2 regions of the Stenotrophomonas rhizophila genome follow, and region 2 is predicted to be linked to the other one. Evidence: riboswitches for the same ligand, from Rfam matches in the RefSeq annotation. Region 2 holds a riboswitch; the other holds the start of a gene.
The links. Region 2 has a riboswitch for glycine ahead of BAY15_RS17110 (trimeric intracellular cation channel family protein). Riboswitches for the same ligand answer to the same signal wherever they lie in the genome.
Positions count from the first base shown of each region.

Region 1: it holds a riboswitch for glycine, as region 2 does, so the genes downstream of both, gcvP (aminomethyl-transferring glycine dehydrogenase) here and BAY15_RS17110 (trimeric intracellular cation channel family protein) in region 2, are expected to answer to the same signal.

Region 1 is NZ_CP016294.1:3,135,114-3,142,953, forward strand. It holds gene BAY15_RS14070 (phosphatase PAP2 family protein) at 1-79, shown strand, start outside; gene BAY15_RS14075 (phosphoethanolamine transferase) at 76-1,728, shown strand; gene BAY15_RS14080 (M2 family metallopeptidase) at 1,805-3,778, shown strand; gene BAY15_RS14085 (hypothetical protein) at 3,826-4,212, opposite strand; gene BAY15_RS14090 (multidrug effflux MFS transporter) at 4,262-5,485, opposite strand; glycine riboswitch at 5,780-5,881, shown strand; gene gcvP (aminomethyl-transferring glycine dehydrogenase) at 5,966-7,840, shown strand, end outside.
Region 2 is NZ_CP016294.1:3,829,336-3,837,175, reverse strand. It holds gene BAY15_RS17125 (3-deoxy-7-phosphoheptulonate synthase) at 1-495, shown strand, start outside; gene BAY15_RS17120 (DUF1778 domain-containing protein) at 643-948, shown strand; gene BAY15_RS17115 (GNAT family N-acetyltransferase) at 995-1,432, shown strand; gene BAY15_RS17110 (trimeric intracellular cation channel family protein) at 1,429-2,046, opposite strand; glycine riboswitch at 2,130-2,220, opposite strand; glycine riboswitch at 2,228-2,323, opposite strand; gene BAY15_RS17105 (GIY-YIG nuclease family protein) at 2,368-2,640, shown strand; gene BAY15_RS17100 (hypothetical protein) at 2,637-2,954, shown strand; gene BAY15_RS17095 (NAD(P)/FAD-dependent oxidoreductase) at 2,927-4,237, opposite strand; gene BAY15_RS17090 (glutathione S-transferase family protein) at 4,471-5,091, shown strand; gene BAY15_RS17085 (primosomal protein N') at 5,132-7,363, opposite strand; gene BAY15_RS17080 (hypothetical protein) at 7,801-7,840, shown strand, end outside.

The sequences.
Region 1 (7,840 bases), 690 kb from region 2:
GCTGGCGACCTGCTGGACGGTGTCGCTGCTGTTGTTCCTGCTGGTACGCCGCATCAACGCCCGCGGAGTCCGCGCGTGAACACCCTCGCATCGCGAGTGCCAGGCCTCTCCGCGTTCACCACCGTGCGCAACTGGCGCCCAACCTTGTCCACGGAAGTCCTGATCGCGCTCACCAGCATGTTCTTCGCGCTGGCCTGCAACGGCCTGTTCTGGCACAGCGCGATGGCCACCCATCCGGGAAGCCTGCGCTTCGGCCTTTCGCTGCTGTTGCTGCTGGTCGGCGCGCACAGCCTGCTGATGGGACTGCTGGTGTGGCGCTGGAACGCCAAGGTGATGATCGGCGTGCTGCTGCTGGGCACGGCGATGGCCGCACATTACATGGGCAGTTACCACATCTACCTGGATGCGGACATGCTGCGCAACGTGCTGGCGACCGACCACAAGGAAAGCCGCGAACTGATCACTCCCAGCCTGATCGCCCCGCTGGTGCTGCTCGCGGCGCTGCCGATGGTCGTACTGTGGCGCTTGCAGCTGCTGCGCCGCAGCTGGGGCAAGGCACTGCTGTGGCGTGGCGGCTTCCTGCTGCTGTCGGCCGCCACCGCACTGGGCGGTTCGCTGCTGTCGTTCCAGGAAATGTCGGCGCTGATGCGCAACCAGCGCGAGGTGCGCTACCTGGCCACGCCGGGCAACTACCTGCTGGGCCTGCCCAAGGCGCTGCGCGGCGACAACCCGATCCAGCGCGCACCGAAGCTGCCGATCGGGTTGGATGCCAAGGCCACCCCGCGCGCGGCCGACAGCAGGCCGCGGCTGCTGGTGATCGTGATGGGCGAAACCGCGCGCGCGCAGAACTGGGGCTTGAACGGCTACGCGCGGCAGACCACGCCGCAGCTGGCGCAGACCAGCGCGATCAACTTCCCGGACATGCATTCCTGCGGTACCAGCACGGAAGTGTCGCTGCCCTGCCTGTTCTCGCCCTATGGCCGCCACGATTACGATGAGAAGAAGATCCACGCGCACCAGTCGCTGCTGCACGTGCTCGACCACGCCGGCATCGGCACGCTGTGGCGCGACAACCAGTCCGGCTGCAAGGGCGTGTGCGAAGGACTGCCGATGCAGGCACTGGACGATGCAACGCATCCCACGCTGTGCGCCAACGGCCGTTGCATGGACGAGATCCTGATCGACAACCTCGCCCAACAGGTCCGTGCAACGCCGGGCGACCGGGTGGTGGTGCTGCACCAGCTGGGCAACCACGGCCCGAGCTACTTCGAGCGCTACCCCACCCGCTTCCGCCACTTCACCCCGACCTGCGACACCCCGGACCTGGGCAAGTGCAGCCGCGAGGAAATCACCAACAGCTACGACAACGCGCTGCTGTACACCGACCAGCTGCTGGCCCACACCATCGGCACGCTGCAGGGCATGCAGGATTACGACACGGCGATGATCTATCTGTCCGACCATGGCGAATCGCTCGGCGAGAAGGGCCTGTACCTGCACGGGGTGCCGTACGCGATCGCCCCGCAGGAACAGACCCGGGTGCCGATGACGATGTGGTTCTCGCCCGGCTTCGCCGCCAGCCGCGGGCTGGACCTGGCCTGCGTGCGGCGGCGCGCCAGCCAGTACACGGACCATGACAACGTGTTCCCGTCGGTACTGGGCCTGATGCAGGTGAAGACCGCGCTGTACGAGCGCGACCGCGACCTGTTCGCCGGCTGCGGGCGCTGACGGGACCTGTGGCCCTTGCGGTGCGGCGGCGGCCCCACTAGCCTTCGCCGGTCTGTCACCACCCAAGGATGTCCCCGTGAACCACCGCCCGCTCCTGCTGGCCCTGGCTGTCGGTGCTGCCGCACTGACGCTGGCGGCCTGCCAGAAGGAATCGTCCCCCACCACCGCACCGGCCGCAGGCACCACCGCGCCGACCGAGACCGCGGACCAGTTCATCGCCCGCGTCAACGCCGAGTACAAGGCCCTGTACCCGGAAATGACCTCGGCGCAGTGGCTGTCGTCGACCTACATCAATGACGATTCCGAGCGCGTGGCGGCCAAGGCCAACGAACGCTGGCTGACCATCCTCAATGGCTGGATCGCCCAGGCCGGCAAGTACGACGGCCAGCCGATGAGCGAGGACACCAAGCGCCAGATCCACCTGCTCAAGCTGATGACCGCCATGCCGGCCCCGCGCGACCCGGCCAAGCTGGGCGAGCTGACCCGCATCGCCAGCCGCATGGAAGGCGCGTACGGCTCGGGCAAGTACTGCACCGACGAGGCCAACCCGGCCACCTGCCGCCAGCTCGGCGACCTGGAAGAAGTGCTGGCCAGCAGCCGCGACTACGACAAGCAGCTGGACGCCTGGCAGGGCTGGCACGGCACCACCAAGCCGATGCGCGCCGATTACCAGCGCTTCGTCGGCCTGGTCAACGAAGGCGCCAAGGAAATGGGCTTCGCCGATGCCGGGCAGATGTGGCGCAGCGGCTACGACATGCCGCCCGAGCAGATCGGCCCGGAAACCGACCGCCTGTGGGAACAGGTCAAACCGATGTACGAGCAGCTGCACTGCTACGCCCGCACCAAGCTGGACGGCACCTACGGCAAGGACAAGGCCGAAACCGAAGGCGGCCTGATCGCCGCGCACCTGCTGGGCAACATGTGGCAGCAGGACTGGTCCAACCTGTGGGACCAGCTTGAGCCGTACCCGGGCGCGGGCAGCCTGGACATCACCGCCGCGCTGGAAAAGCAGTACCAGGCGAACCTGAGCGGTGCGCTGGCCAAGGCCGGCGGCAGCAACGCGAACGTGGAAGCGCTGTACAAGGCGCAGCGTGAGGCCGAACTGCGTACCGCCAAGCAGATGACCGAACGCGCGCAGGACTTCTACGTGTCGCTGGGCATGCCGGCGCTGCCGAAGTCGTACTGGGACAAGACCCAGTTCATCAAGCCGCTGGACCGTGACGTGGTCTGCCACGCCAGCGCGTGGGACATGAACATGGAAGGCGACGTGCGTACCAAGATGTGCATCAAGCCGACCGAAGAAAACTTCACCACCATCTACCACGAGCTGGGCCACATCTATTACGACCTGGCCTACAACCCGCTGCCGCCGCTGTTCCAGGGCGGTGCCAACGATGGCTTCCACGAAGCGATCGGCGACACCATCGTGCTGGCGATGACCCCGCAGTACCTGAACTCGATCGGCCTGGTCGACAAGCCGCAGGAAAGCCGCGAGGCGACCATCAACGCGCAGATGCGCATGGCCCTGAGCGGCGTGTCGTTCCTGCCGTTCGGCCTGATGATCGACCGCTGGCGCTGGGGCGTGTTCGATGGCTCGATCACCCCGGACCAGTACAACAAGGCCTGGTGGGACCTGAAGGCCAAGTACCAGGGCGTGGCCCCGGCCTCGGCGCGCGGCGAGGAGTTCTTCGATCCGGGCGCCAAGTACCACGTGCCGGGCAATACCCCGTACACGCGCTACTTCCTGGCGCGCATCCTGCAGTTCCAGTTCTACAAGGGCCTGTGCGACGCGGCCGGCTACAAGGGCCCGCTGCACCAGTGCAGCTTCTACGGCAACAAGGAAGCCGGCCAGAAGTTCTGGGCGATGCTGAGCAAGGGTGCCAGCCAGCCGTGGCAGGCCACGCTGAAGGAAATCACCGGCGGCGACAAGCTCGATGCCGGCCCGATGATCGAGTACTTCACCCCGGTCAACGAGTGGCTGAAGCAGCAGAACCAGGGCCAGATGTGCGGGTGGCAGCCGCCGGCGGCGGCGGCGCCGAAGGCCCCGTAAACGAAAAAAACCGGCCATTGGCCGGTTTTTTTTTGCGCGGTCGGTTGTCAGGATCTTGGTTTCAACGACGCGGCCAACTCGGTCTTGAACTGCTCGAAATCCTTGCCGTCGGCCTTGGCTTCGGCGTGCGCGGCGTCTTTCAATGCATCCGAATACACCAGGCGCACCGGCGTTCCCTGGCGCTCGTGCAGTTCGGCGGCCTGCATGATCAGCGCCAGCACGCGGGCGGCGCTGGGGGTCTGCCCGGCGATACGGCCATCCATGCCCAGCACCCATTCGCCATCGCGGCGCACCACGCCGGCCAGCAGCGTGCGCTGCTGGTCGCGCAGTTCGGCATGGGGCTCCACCGGCGACGCGTTGGCCTTTTCACGATTGGCCGCTTCGGTTTCGCGGCGCTTGCGCAGGTCACGGCGCAGCTTGGAGGTGGTCGACATCAGCGGGACTTCCGGACTTCAACAGATGGGGAAAGGATAACGCACCGGCTCAGGCCAGGCCGGCCAGGGCCTCGCGGCGGCGTTCGCAGCGACGCTCCCAGAACCAGAAGCTGGCGCCGATGGCGAAGAAGCCGGCATAGCCCAGCGCCAGGTGCAGCGGGGTGTGGCTGAGCATCGGCGACACCACCCCGGCCACCACGGTGTTGATCATCAGCTGCAGGAACATCTGCATCGACGAGGCAAGACCGCGCTGGTGCGGGTACATATCCAGCACGGCAAGCGCCAGGATCGGGAAGATCAGCGCCATGCCCACGCCACCGACGAAGATCGGCAGCACCGCCCAGGGCAGCGCGATCTGGTCCACCGCCAGCACATAGGCCAGGTTGACCAGCGCCGATACCGCACACAGGCTGAAGCCGATCCCGACCTGGCGGGCGGCGGTCATCCGCCCGGCCATGCGCCCGGACAGGAACGAGCCCGTGGTCATGCCGCCGATGGTGGGAATGAACAGCCAGGCAAAACCGCCCTCGCCCAGCTGCAGGTGCTGCATCACGAACACCGGTGCCGAGGCGATGTACAGGAAAATGCCGGAGAAATTGAACGCACCGGCTGCCGCCAGGCGCAGCAGGCGCGGATTGGTGCCCATCTGCAGGTAGCTGCGCAGCAGCGCGCGGGTGGACAGCGGGGTGCGGGCTTCCACCGGGTGGGTCTCCGGCAGCCACTTGCCGGTGGCGGCGAGCAACACCAGCGCGAACACCACCAGGAACCAGAAGATCAGCGGCCAGTCGCCGCCGCCGAGCAGGATCCAGCCGCCGATGATCGGCGCGATCGCCGGGGCGATGCCGAAGATCATCGAGACCTGGCTCATCAACCGCTGCGCGTCGGCGCCATGGTAGAGGTCGCGGATCACCGCGCGGCCGACGATCACGCCTACGCCGGCGGTGACGCCCTGCAGCGCGCGGAACACCAGCAGCGTGGTCAGGTCGCGCGACAGCGCGCAGCCGATCGAGGCGGCGATGAACAGCACCAGCCCCCCCAGGATCACCCGGCGGCGGCCGAACGCGTCCGACAGCGGGCCGTGCGCCAGGCTCATCAGGCCGTAGAACAGCAGGTACACGCTCACCGTCTGCTGCACCGCGACCTGGTCGACCTGCATGCGCTCGCCCAGCAGCAGGAACGCCGGGAAGATGGTGTCGATCGAGAACGGGCCGAACATGGCCAGGCCGGCAAGCAGCAGGGCCAGGCGGCGGTTGGAGGGCGGAGCGGGTGTCATCGGGTCTTCCGTCAGCGGCCGTGCGAACGCACGGAAGGCGCCGGCCGCAGCCTGCGGTGGCGCCTGATGAATACGAGGATGCAGCCATGATAGGCCGTCCGCCTGCCTGGCACCATGCCCGGCGGCCGGTTATGACGCGGTCGGCGCCCCCTGTTCATGTGCCGGACGGGCGTTGTCGGCCGGGCCGCTGGGCTATAATTCCCACGCTACATGGTGGGAGAAGCGGCGCTTTGTATTGAAGCACCCGCTGCCGAAGGCGCAACGCCCGTAATCGCTCAGGCCCGATACCACCCGCACCAAAACTCTGGAGAGACCGGCCAGTGCCGGCGCCGAAGGGGCACGAAGCACGCAGCCGCGCGCTTTTAAACTCTCAGGCAAAAGGACAGAGGGGCACCCAGGAAGACCGCAGGGTCCGGTGGATCGTTGTCGCCCATGACACGCCCCGTCCGCGCTTCCGAACGTGCGTGCCCACTCTTTTGGATGCCAGCCATGTCCCAGAACACCCCTACCCTGCGCGAGCTTGAACACCACCACGCGTTCGTTGAACGCCACATCGGCCCCAACGACGCCGAAATCGCGCAGATGCTCGACGTGGTCGGCCACGCCTCGCTGGACGCACTGACCGACGCCATCGTGCCGTCGGGCATCAAGTCGCCGGCCGCGCTGGCGCTGCCCAGCTCGCTGACCGAAGTGGAAGCCCTGGCCAAGATCCGCACCATCGCCGAAAAGAACCAGGTGTTCCGCACCTTCATCGGCCAGGGGTACTACGGCACCCTCACCCCGAACGTCATCCTGCGTAACGTGCTGGAAAACCCGGCGTGGTACACCGCTTACACCCCATACCAGGCCGAGATCTCGCAGGGCCGCATGGAAGCGCTGATCAACTTCCAGACCCTGTGCGCCGACCTGACCGGCATGGAGATCGCCAACGCCTCGCTGCTGGATGAAGCCACCGCCGCGGCCGAAGCGATGACCCTGGCCAAGCGTTCGGCCAAGTCCAGGTCCGACACCTTCTTCGTGCACGACGCCGTGCACCCGCAGACGCTGGAACTGCTGCGCACCCGCGCCGAGCCGATGGGCATCGTGCTGCGCGTGGGCACCCCGGCCGAAGCCATGGAAGCCGAAGCCTACGGCGTGCTGCTGCAGTACCCCGATACCTTCGGCCACATCGGCGACTACAAGGCGCTGGCCGATGCCGTGCATGCCCGTGGTGGCCTGGTGGCCGTGGCCACCGACCTGCTGGCGCTGACCCTGATTGCCGCCCCCGGCGAATGGGGCGCGGACATCGTGGTGGGCAACTCGCAGCGCTTCGGCGTGCCGTTCGGCTTCGGCGGCCCGCACGCGGCCTTCATGGCCTGCCGTGATGCCTACAAGCGTTCGATGCCGGGCCGCCTGATCGGCGTGTCGGTCGATGCGCAGGGCAATGCGGCCTACCGCCTCACCCTGCAGACCCGCGAACAGCACATCCGCCGCGAGAAGGCCACCTCCAACATCTGCACCGCGCAGGTGCTGCTGGCGGTCATGGCCTCGATGTATGCCGTGTACCACGGCCCGGAGGGCCTGACCCGCATCGCCCGCCGCACCCACCGCCTGGCCGCGATCCTGGCTGCCGCGCTGCGCACGGCCGGCATCAACGTCGGCGAGCAGTTCTTCGACACCCTGCACGTCAAGGACATCGACGCGACCGCGATCCATGCCAAGGCGGCCGCCGCCCGCATCAACCTGCGCGCGATCGACAGCGAAGCGGTCGGCATCAGCCTGGACGAAACCACCACCCGCGCCGACATCGTCGCGCTGGGCCAGCTGTTCGGTGCCAGCGTGGACGTGGAAGCACTGGACGCGGCCACCGCCGATGCCCTGCCGGCCGGCCTGGTGCGCACCAGCGCGTTCCTGACCCACCCGGTGTTCAACACCCACCACAGCGAACACGAGCTGCTGCGCTACCTGCGCTCGCTGGCCGACAAGGACCTGGCGATGGATCGCACCATGATCCCGCTGGGCAGCTGCACCATGAAGCTCAATGCCACCGCCGAGATGATCCCGGTGACCTGGCCGGAGTTCGCCAACATCCACCCGCTGGCCCCGGCCGACCAGGCCCTTGGTTACAAGGAACTGATCGACGGGCTGGAAGCGATGCTGGTCGAGTGCACCGGCTATGACGCGGTGAGCCTGCAGCCGAACTCCGGCGCGCAGGGCGAATATGCCGGCCTGCTGGCGATCCGCGCCTACCACCGCTCGCGTGGCGAAGGCCATCGCGACGTCTGCCTGATTCCGGATTCGGCGCACGGCACCAACCCGGCCTCCGCGCAGATGTGCGGCATGAAGGTGGTGGTGACCAAGACCGACGGCAATGGC
Region 2 (7,840 bases):
AAGATCGCCGCCGACGCGGTGGGTGCCGCATCCAACCCGCACCATTTCCTGTCTGTGACCAAACAGGGCGATACGGCCATTGTCGCCACCGCCGGCAACCCGGATTGCCACGTGATCCTGCGCGGCGGCAAGGTGCCCAACTTCGATGCCGCCAGCGTGGATGCCGCCAGCCAGACGCTGGCCAAGGCGCAGCTGCCGGCGCGATTGATGATTGATGCCAGCCACGCCAACAGCAGCAAGAATCCCGAAAACCAGCCGAAAGTGATCGCCGACATCAATGCACAGCTGGCGGCAGGCGAAGAGCGCATCGTGGGCGTCATGGTGGAAAGCCATCTGGTGGCCGGCCGCCAGGAACTGGTGGAAGGCCAGCCGCTGGTGTACGGCCAGAGCATCACCGATGGCTGCATCGGCTGGGACAGTTCGCTGCAGGTGCTGGAGGCGCTCGCCGAGGCAGTGCGTGCGCGGCGCGCGCGGCGTCTGGCCGAGGCGGCTTGATCCCTCAGGGAGCCGGCCGCCGGCCGGCTCCACGAAAGATCCGCTCTACCGGAAGTCTGGTTTTGTTAAAGAGAATCAATTGGATACTGCGCGCCCGGGGCCGCAGACTGCAGGCCTCACTTGAGGGTCCTACAGGGTGTATGTACAATGTATGCACAGTCCAGCAACGTGCGGGTGCTTCCCATGGGAACCGCAAGCAAAGTCATCAATTTCCGGGCCCCTGCCGATAAGCAGGATCTGATCGATCGTGCCGTAGCAATCAGTGGCGTGAATCGCACCGAGTTCATCCTGGATGCCGCTTGCGACAGGGCGCGCGAGGTGCTGGCCGACCAGACGCAGTTCACGTTGAATGCCGAGCAGCTGCAGCGCTTCAATGCGCTGCTGGACGCGCCGCTGGAGGACAACCTGGCGCTGCGCCGGTTGTTGAGCACGCCGGCGCCCTGGGAACGCTGAGCCCTTGTGGCTCTCCGCTCCAACCCCGCTGCACGCGGAACATCTGTTGGATGACTTCCGCTGCAGTGCTCCAGCCTTGGCGAAATGGCTGCTTGAACGCGCACGCCAGAACCAGGCATCCGGCGCATCACGATGCTTCGTGGCCTGCGACGAGCAGCGTCGCGTTGTCGGTTATTACGCGCTTTCAGCCGGCTCGATAGCGCATGACGCCGTGCCCGGACGAATCCGCCGCAACATGCCCGATCCCATTCCGGTCATCGTGTTGGGGCGGTTGGCGGTACATGCGGACAGGGCGGGGCAAGGCATTGGCCAGGGCTTGTTGAAGGATGCGGTGCTACGTTCGCTGCAGGCGTGCGGTCAGGTCGGCGCACGGGCGTTGCTCTGCCATGCCATCGATGAGCCCGCCAAGGCGTTCTACCTCAAGCACGGTTTCATCGCTTCACCCATTCACCCTCTGACGCTGATGCTGCCCCTTGCGTGCTAATGCACCTCGTCGCGGTACACGAACTTCGGCATCTCCCACTTGAAGTGGATCGCGAGCAGGCGGAAGGCGAAGCCGCCGCCCAGGCACCACAACGTGGCGGCGTTGAGCGACACACCCAGTTCGAGCAGGCCCAGCCATGCCGCGCCGGTAAGCAGGGTGATCACCGCGTACAGCTCCTTCTGGAAGATCAGCGGCACCTCGTTGCACAGCACGTCGCGCAGCACGCCGCCGAAGGCGCCGGTGAGCATGCCGGCGATGAGCACGATCGGCACCGCGTGGCCGCCGTCGCGCGCCACCGCGCAGCCGATCAGGGTGAAGCAGATCAGGCCCAGGCCATCGAGCACCAGGAAGGTGCGGCGGAAGTGGTGCATCCAGCGCGCCACCCAGGTGGCGATCAGCGCCGCACATATGGTGAAGCCCAGGTACTCGGGGTGCTTGACCCAGCCCAGCGGGTAGTGGCCCAGCACGATATCGCGCAGCGAACCGCCGCCCAGCGCGGTGACGCAGGCGATGATGACCACGCCGAACAGGTCCATCCGCCGCCGGCCGGCAGACAGCGCGCCGGTCATGGCTTCGGCGGAAATGGCGATGAGGTAGATGATGGACAGCAGCATGCAATGGCTCCGGAGGTGCAGGCGGGGACGGAAACGCGCACGCGCCAGCGCCGCAGCACTGTCGTGGGGTGGGATTCCGTTGCCGCTCCCGCTGTCCTTTTGCCTGAGAGTTCAGTGGCCAGGCCACGTGCCCCTTCGGCGGGTCATTGAAGACCTCTCTCCAGATCGGCGTGTTGGATGCATGGTTGGTGGAGTATCGAGCCACCGGCCTGAGCGATTATGGGAGCCTGCGCCTTCGGCGGGCGCCAGCGCGGCGCCTCTCTCCTGCATCCGGGTCGGATTCTAGCAGCCAGCGCGCCCCCGCCGGTGGATAATCCCGGTATGCCCGCTGAACCCGCCCCCTGGTACGTCTACCTGCTGGAATGCCGCAACGGCAGCTATTACGCCGGCATCAGCAACGACGTGGACGCCCGCTTCCAGGCACACCTGTGCGGCAAAGGCGCGCGCTACACCCGCGCCAATCCACCAGTGAAGCTGCTGGCGGTGCGCGCGTATCCCAACCGCTCGGCAGCTTCCAAGGCCGAATGCGAGCTCAAGCGCCAGCCGCGCGCACGCAAACTGGCCTGGCTGCAGCAACGGAGTGCCGGAACATGACCGGAATCGACCCGGCCAAGGCGCGCGCAATGATCGGCAAGACCGTGCTCGCCGGCATGACCTACCTTGACGCCCAGGGCAACGCCCTGGAGCACCGCCAGATGGCCGGGCACGTGCTGCGCATCAATGACGACGAGGGCGTGGTACTGGCCAGCGCAGTGGACGGCGGGGAGCTGTTCCTGCCGCCCACGCTGGACCACTACACGCCGGCCGCTCCAGGCGACTACACCCTGCGCTCGATGGCACTGACCATCAGCGATCCGGACTACCTGTGTACCTGGGACGTTCACCTCGCGCCCGGCAACGATCCCTGATCGGATGGCTTCGGCCGCCGGTCCTCGCGGTCATCACCGAAGATGATCCGCGCGCTGCGCTGGTAGCTCCAATACGCCACCGCCCAGTTGAGCAGCACCACGATCCGGTTGCGGAACCCGATCAGGAAGAACACGTGCGCGGCCAGCCAGAACCACCACGCCAGCACGCCCGACAACTGCAGCCGGCCCAGGTGCACGATGGCGGCCATGCGGCCGATCGTGGCCAGGTTGCCGAAGTCCTGGTACTTGAACGGCCCGGGTGACGGCTTGCCCTCCAGCCGTGCACGAATTGTCGCGGCCACATGCTTGCCCATCTGCTTGGCGGCCGGGGCAACGCCCGGCACCGGCCGGCCATCGGCCTGCTGCAGCGCGGCCAGGTCGCCGGCGACGAAGATCTCCGGGTGCCCGGCCAGGGTCAGGTCGGGCTGCACCGGCACGCGTCCGGCGCGGTCCAACGGCACCTCCAGCGTCCGCGCCAGCGGCGAAGCGGCCACGCCCGCGGCCCACACCACGGTGCGCGCGGCAACGAACTGCTCGCCGAGCTGGAAGCCCTCGCCGTCGATGTGATTGACCGCTGTACCCGTCAACACCTCCACCCCGAGCTTCTCCAGCTGGCGCCGCGCTTTCAGCGACAGCACCTCGGGGAAGCTGGACAGCACCCGCGGCCCGGCTTCGACCAGCCGCACCTTGGCGCTGGCCGGATCGATATGGCGGAACTCGTTGCGTAGCGTGTGCCGCGCGATCTCGGCCAACGTGCCGGCCAGTTCCACCCCGGTGGGGCCGCCGCCGACCACCGCGAAGCTCAGCCACGCCGCCTTGCGTGCCGGATCCGGCTCGGCCTCGGCGCGTTCGAAGGCCAGCAGCAGCTTGCGGCGCAGTGCGATCGCATCGTCCAGGGTTTTCAGGCCAGGCGCGTCGGCGGCCCACTCGTCGTGCCCGAAATAGGCGTGGGTGGCGCCGGTGCACAGCATCAGGGTGTCGTAGCCGAGCTGGCTGCCGTCGGCCAGGGTGATCTGGCGGCTGGCCTTGTCGATCGAGGTCACCTCGCCCAGCCGCACTTCAACATTGCGCTGGTCGCCCAGGATGTGGCGCAGCGGCGCGGCGATGTCGGGTGCGGACAGGCCGGCGGTGGCGACCTGGTACAGCAGCGGCTGGAACAGATGGTGGTTGCGACGGTCCACCAGGGTGATGCGGATGCGCGCGCTGGCCAGCGCGCGGGTGGCCCAGAGGCCGGCGAAGCCGCCACCGATGATGACCAGGTGGGGCAGGGAATCGCGGGTCATGCAATGACTCCTTGGCGGGGGTCGAAGCGAAGCACTGCATGGTCGCACGTGACGCGCGATATTCACGTGGATGGCAGATACGGGGTTCAGCAGCCGTCGCACCTGCCGGCGGCCGATCCGTTCGTTGCCTGGAAAGTCCACCTGCGTGCGCGCATTTCCGAAAGAAGACCGTCAACACCGGCGCGTTGATCGGCGTATCGTATCGGCGCCTATCGACAACCGGGAACACCAACATGCTGAAGATCTGGGGCCGCCGCAATTCCAGCAACGTGCGCAAAGTGCTGTGGTGCGCGGAGGAAATCGGCCTGCCGTACGAATCCATCGAAGTGGGCGGCCCCTTCGGTGGCACCCAGTCGCCGGAATACGTGGGCATGAACCCCAACGGCCTGGTGCCGGTGATCGAAGACCACGGCCTGCCGCTGTGGGAATCCAACACCATCGTGCGTTATCTGAGCGCGCGCTACGCGCTGGGCACGCTGTACCCCGAAGATGCGATGGCGCGCGCCCAGGCCGAGAAGTGGATGGATTGGAGTACCTCGCGCATGGCGCCGCTGTACACCGACCTGATCTGGGGGATCATGCGCACCGCCCCGGCCGACCGCGACGAGGCCCGCATCAATGCCGCGATCACCCGTGCCGGCGAGTTGCTGGGCATGGCTGATGCCACCCTGGCGCAGCAACCGTGGTTGTCCGGCGAGCAGTTCGCGATGGGCGACATTCCGTTGGGCGCGCTGGTCTATGCGTGGTTCGAGCTGCCGATCCAGCGGCCGTCGTTGCCGCACCTGGAAGCGTGGTACCAGCGCCTCCAGCAGCGCCCGGCGTACGTCAAAGCGGTCATGACGCCGTTGACGTGAGGTAACGGACGGCAGGTGCGGACCGTTGGTCCGCACGCTTTCAATACAGGTCGGTGGGATCGACGTCCAATGACCAGCGCACCTTGCGCGCCTGCGGCAAGCCGTACACCTGCGGCATGATCTGATCCAGCAGCGCATGCAGCGGCCGCCGCGCCGGGGCCGACAGCAGCAGCTGCGTGCGCTGGTAACCGGCGCGGCGCGGCATCGGCGCCGGCATCGGGCCGAAGCGTTCCACGGGGCACTCATGCGCGATCAGCTCGCGCACCGCCATCAGCATGGCGTTGGCGTGCTCCACCTGCTGCGCCTCGGCGCGCATCAGCGCCAGGTGCGCGAACGGCGGGAAGCCGGCCGCTTCGCGCTGCTGCAGCTCGGCGTCGGCGAAGGCGTGGTAGCCCCCGTTGACCAGTGTTTCCAGCAACGGGTGCCCGGGGTGATGGGTCTGCAGCCAGACTTCGCCGGCATCGGTGGCGCGCCCCGCGCGCCCGGCCACCTGGATCAGCTGCTGGGCCAGTTTCTCGCTGGCGCGGAAATCGGCGGAGAACAGTCCCTCGTCGATGCCCACCACCACCACCAGGGTCAGCTTGGGCAGGTCGTGGCCCTTGGCCAGGATCTGGGTGCCGACCAGGATGCCGGCGCGGTCGCCCAGCGTGGCAAGTTGGGTCTCCAGCGCGTCGCGCCGGTTGGTGGTGCCGCGGTCGATGCGGATCACCGGGAAATCGGCGAAGGCTTCCGCCAGGTGTTCTTCCAGCCGCTCGGTGCCGATGCCCTGTGGCTGCAGCGCCAGGCTGGCGCAGTCGGGGCAGGCCAGTGGCGCCGGCTGGCGCGCGCCGCAGTGGTGGCATTGCAGCCGGCGGCCGCCGGCGTGCACGGTCATCGGCGCATCGCAGCGTTTGCAGGGCGCGGTCCAGCCGCAGTCGTGGCACAGCAGCACCGGTGCGTAACCGCGGCGGTTCTTGAACACCAGCACCTGGTGGCCGGCCGCCAGGTGCTGGCCGATGCCTTCCATCACCTCGGGCGAAAGGCCGTCCTTCAACGGGCGCTTGCGCACGTCCAGCACCCGCACCCGCGGCGGGCGCGCCTCGCCTGCGCGCTGTTTCAGGCGCAGATGGGTGTAGCGGCCGGCATGTGCGTTGTGCAGTGATTCCAGCGACGGCGTGGCGCTGCCCAGTACCACCGGCACATCCAGCGCCTTGGCCCGCACCAGCGCGAAATCGCGCGCGTGGTAACGAATGCCGTCCTGTTGCTTGTAACTGCCGTCGTGCTCTTCATCGACCACGATCAGCCCGGCGTTGGGCAACGGGGTGAACACCGCCGAGCGCGTGCCCACGATCACCTGTGCCTCGCCGCGCGCGGTGGCCGCCCAGACCCGTGCGCGCTCGTTGTCGTTCAGGCCCGAATGCAGCACGTGCACCGCAATGCCCAGGCGGCTGCGGAAGCGCGCGAGCGTCTGCGGGGTCAGCCCGATCTCGGGCACCAGCACCAGCGCCTGCCGGCCGCGGGCCAGGCAGTCCACGATGGCCTGCAGGTACACCTCGGTCTTGCCGCTGCCGGTCACCCCGTCGAGCAGGAACGCGCCGAACCGCGCGTGGGCGGTGATCGCGGCGATGGCGTTGGCCTGCTCCGCATTCGGGGTCGGCCCCGGCCGCAGGGCCGGCATCGCCGGGGCGTGCTCCAGCGCGATGCGCTCGACCAGGCCGCGCTTGGCCAGCGAGCGCGCCGCGCTGCGCCAGTCGTCCATCGCCTCGTCGAGCAGGTCCTCGTCCACGCTGCCGCCGGCCAGCTGTTCGGCCAGGCGGTGCGGACGGGTGCCGGCCCGCAGCTTGGCGCGGTGTTCGAGTCCTTCGGCAGTGAGCTGCCAGCCCCAGCGATGGGTGTCGGGCACCGGCTCACCACGGCGCAATGGCGCGGGCAGGGCGGTGCTGACCACCTCGCCCAGCGGCGCATGGGTATAGCGTGCCAGCCACTGCAGCGAGGTCCACAGCTCGCCGCCCAGCAGCGGCGCCGGGTCCAGCCATTCCACGGCAGCGCGCAGCGCGTTGCCGTCGGTCACCGTACCGATCCCGGCCACCACGCCCACCAGCTCGCGCGAGCCGAACGGCACCCGCAGCCGGCGACCGACCATGCCAGGCCCGGGCGGCGCTCCCGGCGGCGGCGCGTAGTCGAACCACTGCGGCAGCGGCAGGGGCAGGGCAACCTGGAGGGAGGGGGCATCCGGCAGCGGCGCCGGGGCACTTTCCAGGGTCAGCAGGGGGGCTGGATCGGGGGGCAGCATCGCGCCAGTGTAGCGGCCCGAACCGGCCCTGTTCAGCGCACGAAACCGATCGCCGCATGGCGCCGTGGAACCTAAATAGGAGCTAAATATCCGTGGCCATTGGAGATTCGGTCTTATCCACATCTTCTGTGGATAAGTCTGTGTGCGAGTGTCGAACTCCGAGCTGTTTGTCAGGGAGTTCCGCAGTGAAGCCTGGGTTGGTCAAAAAATAGCCACACAACTAAATGTATGTAAATCAAGAAGATGGCTGTGAAACACAGCTGACACATGGGTGACGCCGGCTTCACCTGCCGGTTTTCTGCCGATTTTGTTGGTGCTGTGCACAACCTGCGCCGCTGTCAAGCCATCTACATCACCGCGGTAGTCGCACGTGACCCGTATCGGCATCCCCCTGCGCGGGCGCACTCGCTATCATTTCGGCACTTGATGGAGTTGCTATGACGGCTGTGAACGCCCCTGTTTCCTCTACTGCAGCGG